DNA from 3 places in the Cellvibrio sp. PSBB006 genome. Region 1 is predicted to be linked to each of the others. Evidence: predicted binding sites of a transcription regulator. Region 1 holds the regulator's gene; each other region holds the start of a gene.
What was found. Region 1 encodes LexA, which represses DNA repair genes until DNA is damaged. Its sites were predicted from a motif close to ACTGTNTNTANANACAGT; they were not measured.
Positions count from the first base shown of each region.

Region 2: dinB (DNA polymerase IV) is a predicted target of LexA. The motif match lies at 704-721, and genes of this name have one in related genera.
Region 3: recN (DNA repair protein RecN) is a predicted target of LexA. The motif match lies at 1,123-1,140, and genes of this name have one in related genera.

Region 1 is NZ_CP021382.1:491,538-493,792, reverse strand. It holds gene CBR65_RS02250 (SDR family oxidoreductase) at 1-619, shown strand, start outside; gene CBR65_RS02245 (DUF2845 domain-containing protein) at 760-1,080, shown strand; gene lexA (transcriptional repressor LexA) at 1,193-1,795, shown strand; gene CBR65_RS02235 (cell division inhibitor SulA) at 1,788-2,195, shown strand.
Region 2 is NZ_CP021382.1:2,026,919-2,029,173, reverse strand. It holds gene dinB (DNA polymerase IV) at 775-1,836, shown strand; gene CBR65_RS08375 (biopolymer transporter ExbD) at 2,062-2,255, shown strand, end outside.
Region 3 is NZ_CP021382.1:4,104,735-4,106,989, reverse strand. It holds partial or broken gene dnaK (molecular chaperone DnaK) at 1-204, opposite strand, end outside; gene grpE (nucleotide exchange factor GrpE) at 384-959, opposite strand; gene recN (DNA repair protein RecN) at 1,165-2,255, shown strand, end outside.

The DNA.
Region 1 (2,255 bases):
CGGCGGCGAGCTTTATGCGTTATTTAATAACGGCGCCTACGGTCAACCCGGTGCCGTGGAAGATTTAAGCCGGGATGTCTTGAGAGAGCAATTTGAAACCAATGTATTTGGCTGGCTGGAGCTGACAAATAAAATTTTGCCTATCATGATCCGCCAAGGCTATGGTCGTATCATTCAAAATAGCTCGATCCTCGGCTTTGCTGCCATGCCCTTGCGTGGAGCTTACAACGCCAGCAAATTTGCGCTGGAAGGGCTGACCGATACATTACGACTTGAACTCAATGGCACAGGTGTTCACGTCAGCCTGATTGAACCGGGTCCAATCCTGAGCGATTTCCGTAAAAATGCGCTCGGCGCTCTGAAAGCCAACATCGATATTGAAAAAAGTCGATTTGCCGAACACTATCAATCGGCGATTCAGCGGCTCGCCAAACCCGGTGCAGCGGCTCCCTTTACTCTCGGACCCGATGCTGTCTACAAACGTCTGAAACATGCCCTGGAAAGTGATTTGCCCAAACCGCGCTACTGCGTTACTTTTCCAACTTATCTGATGAGTATCCTGCGGCGCCTGTTAAGTACGCGGATGATGGACAAGGTGCTACGACGGGCTGGCCGTTAAGCTTTTATTAATCCGGACTTGGTAACATCTAAAATGCGTGCCACAGGAATTACTACCTTGGTACCGAGTCAAAAAAGCCACAAGAAACCAATAGCCTTTCATTCATTTACATGGTGCACCTGAACTGTCGAGGTAGTGATATGAGAATCTGCGCTTATCTTGCGCTGTTAGTAGGCGGCTTGTATTTACAGCCAGCACTGGCAGACTCCATGCGCTGTAGCAATTCCCTGGTGCAAACCGGAGATACCAAATCAGATGTGCTTGACCAGTGCGGTGAACCGGTATTTACCGATAGTTATTGTGAACCTATCACCATCGTAGGCCAGGCAAACACCACCATCATCGTTCCCTGTGAAGAAGTGGATCTCTGGACTTACCACCCCGGCTCCGGTCAGTTCGTCCAACACCTGTATTTTAAACGGGGGAAACTCCAGGCCATCAAGAATGGGCGACGGCTTTAATCGGTATCTTATTGGTGGCTTCTCCGCCCCTTAAAATAGGGGTTGCGGATGATGAAATACTGTATATAATCACAACAACTGTATAAATAAACAGATTCATCTGGAGCGCCCCATGGCCAATCTGACCTCCCGCCAGGAACAAGTCTTACAGCTAATCAAGAGCTACACCGAAGAGACCGGTTATCCGCCCACCCGCGCAGAAATTGCCCGCATTCTCGGCTTTAAGTCTGCCAATGCAGCGGAAGAACATATCAAAGCTCTGGCGAAAAAAGGGGCTATCGAAATTATCGCTGGTGCTTCTCGCGGCATCCGCCTACCGGATTCCCAAAACGGTATTCCCATCGTAGGCCGGGTTGCAGCAGGTAACCCTATCCTTGCCCAGGAACATATCGAAGATTACTGCAATATTCCCTATAGCTTTTTCTCCCCCAGTGCAGATTACCTATTGCGTGTTCACGGTCTGAGCATGAAAGATGCCGGTATTCTCGATGGCGATTTACTCGCTGTGCATCGAACTGATCAAGCACGCAACGGCCAGATCGTTGTAGCGCGGATTGGTGACGAGGTAACCGTCAAGCGTTTCAAACGCATTGGTAACCGCGCACAGGTGGAACTCTGGCCTGAAAACCCTGATTTCAAAGTGATTGAAGTCGACCTGCGAGACCAGGATTTCAGCATCGAAGGTTTGAGCGTAGGGGTGATTCGCCGTGACTAATACAGTGCGTATAGATGAACAACCCGGCGGTGAGCCCCGTTATAACAGCGGCGTGACTGAACTCGTCTTAACCAGCCATTCCCCGGAACAAGCTGCCCTTCTACTACCCATGCTCGCCTATCTCAGCAAGACCTGCCATGACCGCTGGATTACCTGGATTGCGCCCCACAACATTACACGGCAATCACTGGAGAGCTTTGGAATTGATACTCGTCTGATTCGCCTGATTCATTGCCATGATCAACAAAATACCTTGTGGATTACATGGGAAGCCTTGGCCGCAGGAAATAGCCATACCGTTATCGCCAGTCCTGGCAAGCTGAATGACAAAGAATTGAAGCAATTGGAATCTGCGGCCGCCCAAGGCCATTGTCAGGGTTTATTGTTGCGGGTACGTTAATTACTGAGGGATATCAAAAGGAATCGGAGGTACATAGGGGTTTATGGATAGCCCCATTGA
Region 2 (2,255 bases), 1.5 Mb from region 1:
TTATTGTTTTCGGAAAGAGTTTATAAAACGGATTAAAACTTCCAACACGCATAAGTTAAAACTTTATAGAAAAAATTCAAGTTTTTTGAAGAGTTTTGACGGAAAAAATGTGTTTTTTTTCTATTTTTTATCAAAAACGAGCTGCTTGAACCTTGGTTCGGAAGAAATTTTCGTAATTTCTTAAAAAGCTTTCGATAATTGGAGTTTTAGCCTCGGTTGAAAATTTACGGATCAGCTGGGTAAAACATCCCCCTTTTGTAATTCATGTGGGCTGAATTTTTTACACAAACCTACGTTGCCCGGTGTGAATGATGAACAGCACTTTATTTTTAAACGGGTGCTTTATGGCTTTGTGCTCAAGGAAATGAAATACAAAAACGAGTTCTCAATGGTAAATGGCGAGGTTTTTTTGCGGAATTCGAACCGAGTACGGCGGTGGCAAAAAAATGCAACTGGATACTTTCATGCAAGCCAAGCCGGCCATGAGTAAGATTTTAAGCTGCGGTTCCCTCAATAAACTTAACTCACTCTGCTGCCTAATCTTGTAAAAGCCTTTCTTCAGCTTATCCGAGTCGCACAATGTGACGATATTCATCTTCCTTCGGGCTACATTACTTCACTTCATTTGAGAGAAGGCTGGATGGGCAATATGTTTGTTTCTTCTCTTATAAAGACTTGTTGCGGCATCTTACTCATTTAAGATACTGTTTATTTAAACAGTTCCATGCGAAATAATGGCTTTTTATCGGTAATCTGCGGGGCGAGATCTCTCCATTGCGAAAAATTATTCATTGTGATGCCGACTGCTTCTTTGCTGCGATAGAAATGCGTGATGACCCAAGCTTACGCTGTCTACCCATTGCAGTAGGTGGCAGCGCCGATAGACGAGGAGTCATTTCAACGTGTAACTACGAGGCGCGTCGATATGGGGTACATTCTGCAATGCCATCAGCCACGGCACGGCGTTTATGTCCTGACTTGATAATTCTCCCGAATCGTATGGATGTTTACCGGGAAGTATCCCTTCGCATGCGCCATATTTTTTACGAATACACCGATTTGGTTGAGCCTTTGTCGTTGGATGAGGCGTTTCTTGATGTGACGGACTCGCCGCATTGCGATGGCAGTGCAACGAGAATTGCTCAACTGATCCGTAGTCGAATTGAGCGGGATTTGGGAATTACCGTTTCTGCCGGCGTAGCCCCTAATAAATTCCTGGCTAAAGTTGCCAGCGATTGGAGGAAGCCGGACGGCTTATTTGTCATTACACCGAAGCAGGTCGAGCACTTTGTGCAACAACTACCGGTGCGCAAAATTCATGGTGTCGGTAAGGCTACTGCGGCGCGCCTGGCAGAAGTGAACGTGAAAACCTGTGGTGATCTGCAAAAGTTTTCGGTGTTTGAGCTTTGTCAGCGTTATGGCCAGTTTGGACAGCGTCTTTACGATCTCAGTCGAGGGCAGGATGAGCGTCAGGTAATTCCCAGTCGGCGACGTAAATCACTCAGTGTGGAGCATACCTATCCGGAGGATCTGCCGGACCTGGCCCACTGTCTGAATCAGTTTCCTGAGCTATTGCAGACCCTGGCCAGTCGGTTGCGGCGTTTGGAAGACGAATACCAGGTTGTGAAAATATTTGTAAAGCTCAAATTCGCAGACTTCTCCGGTACCACTGTTGAGCGCGCAGGGCAAACGTTGAACATGGTTGATTATCACGCGTTATGTGCCCAGGCCTTTGAACGCGGCAACCACAGCCCGGTGAGGTTGTTGGGGGTGGGCGTCCGATTTGTTGATCTGCGTGAGGATCAGGCCTTCTACCAGTTGGATTTGTTCGATTAGGCGGTGATAGACGGGAACTTGGCGACAACCTCGGGCTCTATGGCCAGGTCCGCCCGAGCGGCATGCGGGGCATATGCCTGCGGTGAAGCCGTTATTTTGCCCAATTTCATGCCAATAAAGCATTAGTCATTCGCCCTGGAAAACTGGTAACATGGCGCTCTTGCTGTGCCGGCGCGGCATATATATATAACATTAGCAATACATAACACTAGAGGAGTAATCGCGGTGAGCCGAAGAAAAAAAGGCCGTAGTGCTGACGAGTCTAACGATATTGACCTGACCCCCATGCTGGATGTGGTCTTTATCATGTTGATCTTCTTTATCGTAACCGCTTCGTTTGTTAAAGAAATTGGTATCGATGTCAATATCCCGGAAGATAACAACAACCCTCCACCACCAGATGCCCCTCAGAATATTCT
Region 3 (2,255 bases), 1.6 Mb from region 1:
GTTGTTAGGGTTGGTAACGGATTGACGCTTTGCACTCTGGCCCACCAGAATTTCGTCATCGCCGGTAAACGCGACGATAGACGGCGTCGTGCGGTCGCCTTCAGAGTTTTCAATTACCTTGGGCTTGCCGCCTTCCATAATGGAAACGCAAGAGTTGGTGGTGCCCAAGTCGATGCCGATAATTTTACCCATGTGATATCTCCTGAATTTTTTACCCGGCGCAAGCGCTGCTCACGCACATAAATCTTGATTGAATGTTTACTGTCTCACCGGCACCCGGCCTGTTGTTGACACTTGGTGATCTATATTGGCCTGCCCGTGTGGATTTCAAGGCTGGGGACGACAAATCCCTACAAACAGACCGACTATTTTCAGCGGTTTGATCAATCCGCTGCCTTGGCTACCACGACCATGGCCGGGCGCACAAGACGACCGTGCAAGGTGTAGCCTTTCTGGAATACATTAATTACCGTGTTGGGCTCAACATCCGGGTTTGGCACAGCTGAAACCGCTTGATGAAGTTGCGGATCAAAGGGCGCACCCTGTGGGTCAACAGCGACCACCTGATGACGAGCCAGAGAATCGAGAAAGGATTTCAGCGTTAACTGGATACCTTCAGTTACCGGCGCAAAGGATTCGTCGCTGGTATCTATCGCTGCCAGTGCACGCTCAAGGTTATCAACCACTGGCAAGAGGTCATTTACCATTCTTTCCAGGCCGAATTTATGGGCTTTTTCCACATCCTGTTCCGCGCGACGGCGGGCATTCTGGGCCTCGGCCTGAGCGCGCAACGCATTTTCGCGCGCAGTATCCAGGTCAGCAGTTAAACTGGCAATTTGCGCCTGCAGGGCTTCGACGGACACGTCAACGTCCACACCGGTTTGCGTCTCGGGGGCGCTGGCTTCGGCTGTGGGGGATTCTTGCTGATACTCTTCGTTGTTAGCCACGCTGGCCTCCATCTTCTATTACAGTCTTTCACTTGGGCTTATATATATGTCGACATCTGTACGCAGCTGTCGGCTAAGCTGTGCGGGGTATATGGGGCTAGCAGTTCGGGATTCAAGGCAATGTCCACAATTTTGGCCAGGGCTTTATTTCCCCTCTGGTCGACGCGAGCCAGATACTGTATAAATAACCAGAAATCTCCTTTGTGCCGAGGCGCCCATGCTCACTCATCTCAGCATTCAAAACTTCACCCTGGTCGATCATCTGGACCTGGACCTGAAACCGGGTATGACGGTTATCACCGGCGAAACCGGCTCGGGCAAATCCATTATGCTCGAAGCATTGGGGCAGACTCTGGGTGACAGAGCCGATGGTCAACGGGTACGCCAGGGCGCGCAGCGCGCCGACATCAGCGCCAGTTTTGATACCAGCAAGATCCGTGTGGCCAATAAATGGCTCAAGGAACACGACCTGCAACAGGATGAAACGCCCAGTGAATGTCTGTTGCGCCGCGTTATCAGCAGCGATGGAAAATCCAAGGCGTATATCAACGGCCAACCGGTCACCCTGCAACAACTGCGCACCCTGGGCGAGATGCTGATCGACATCCATAGCCAGCACGAACACCAATCCCTGTTACTAAAAGACACCCACCGCCGCCTGCTGGATGAGTTTGCCAATCAGGCGGAACTGGCGCGCCAGGTTCGCCAGGCATTTCGCGAATGGCAGAGTCGGCTGGAGCATTATCTGCATTTGCGCGATAACGCCGCTGAAGTCAGCGCCCGATTCCAATTACTTAATTATCAGGTGCAGGAACTGGATCAGCTGGGATTAAAGAGCGGCGAGATGGAAGCGCTCGAAGCGGAACAGCGCACTTTGGCCAACGCGGAAGACATCCTGAGGGGCAGCCAACAATTGGCAGCCATTTGCAGTGACGATGAACAAGGGCTTTCGATTAATCTACATCGCGCACTCCATATCCTGCGGGCTATGCCGGAAAAAACCGCTGCGCTGCAAGAAGCGGAGCAATTGCTTACCAGCGCGCAGATACAGGTGCAGGAGGCACAACACGAAATTGAGCATCATATCGACGGCTTTGCCCTGGACCCGGAACGTCTCGCTTTTGTTGAAGAACGCTTGTCGGCTATCTATGACATTGCCCGCAAACACCGCATTACGCCCGAGCAATTACCTGAGTTGATTGCCCAGCTCAGCAGCGAACTGGCTGAATTGCAAGGCGGGGATGCGCGGCTGGATGTGCTTGAACAGCAGGTTAATGAAGCTGAGCGGCAATACCGCCAGTTGGCCGA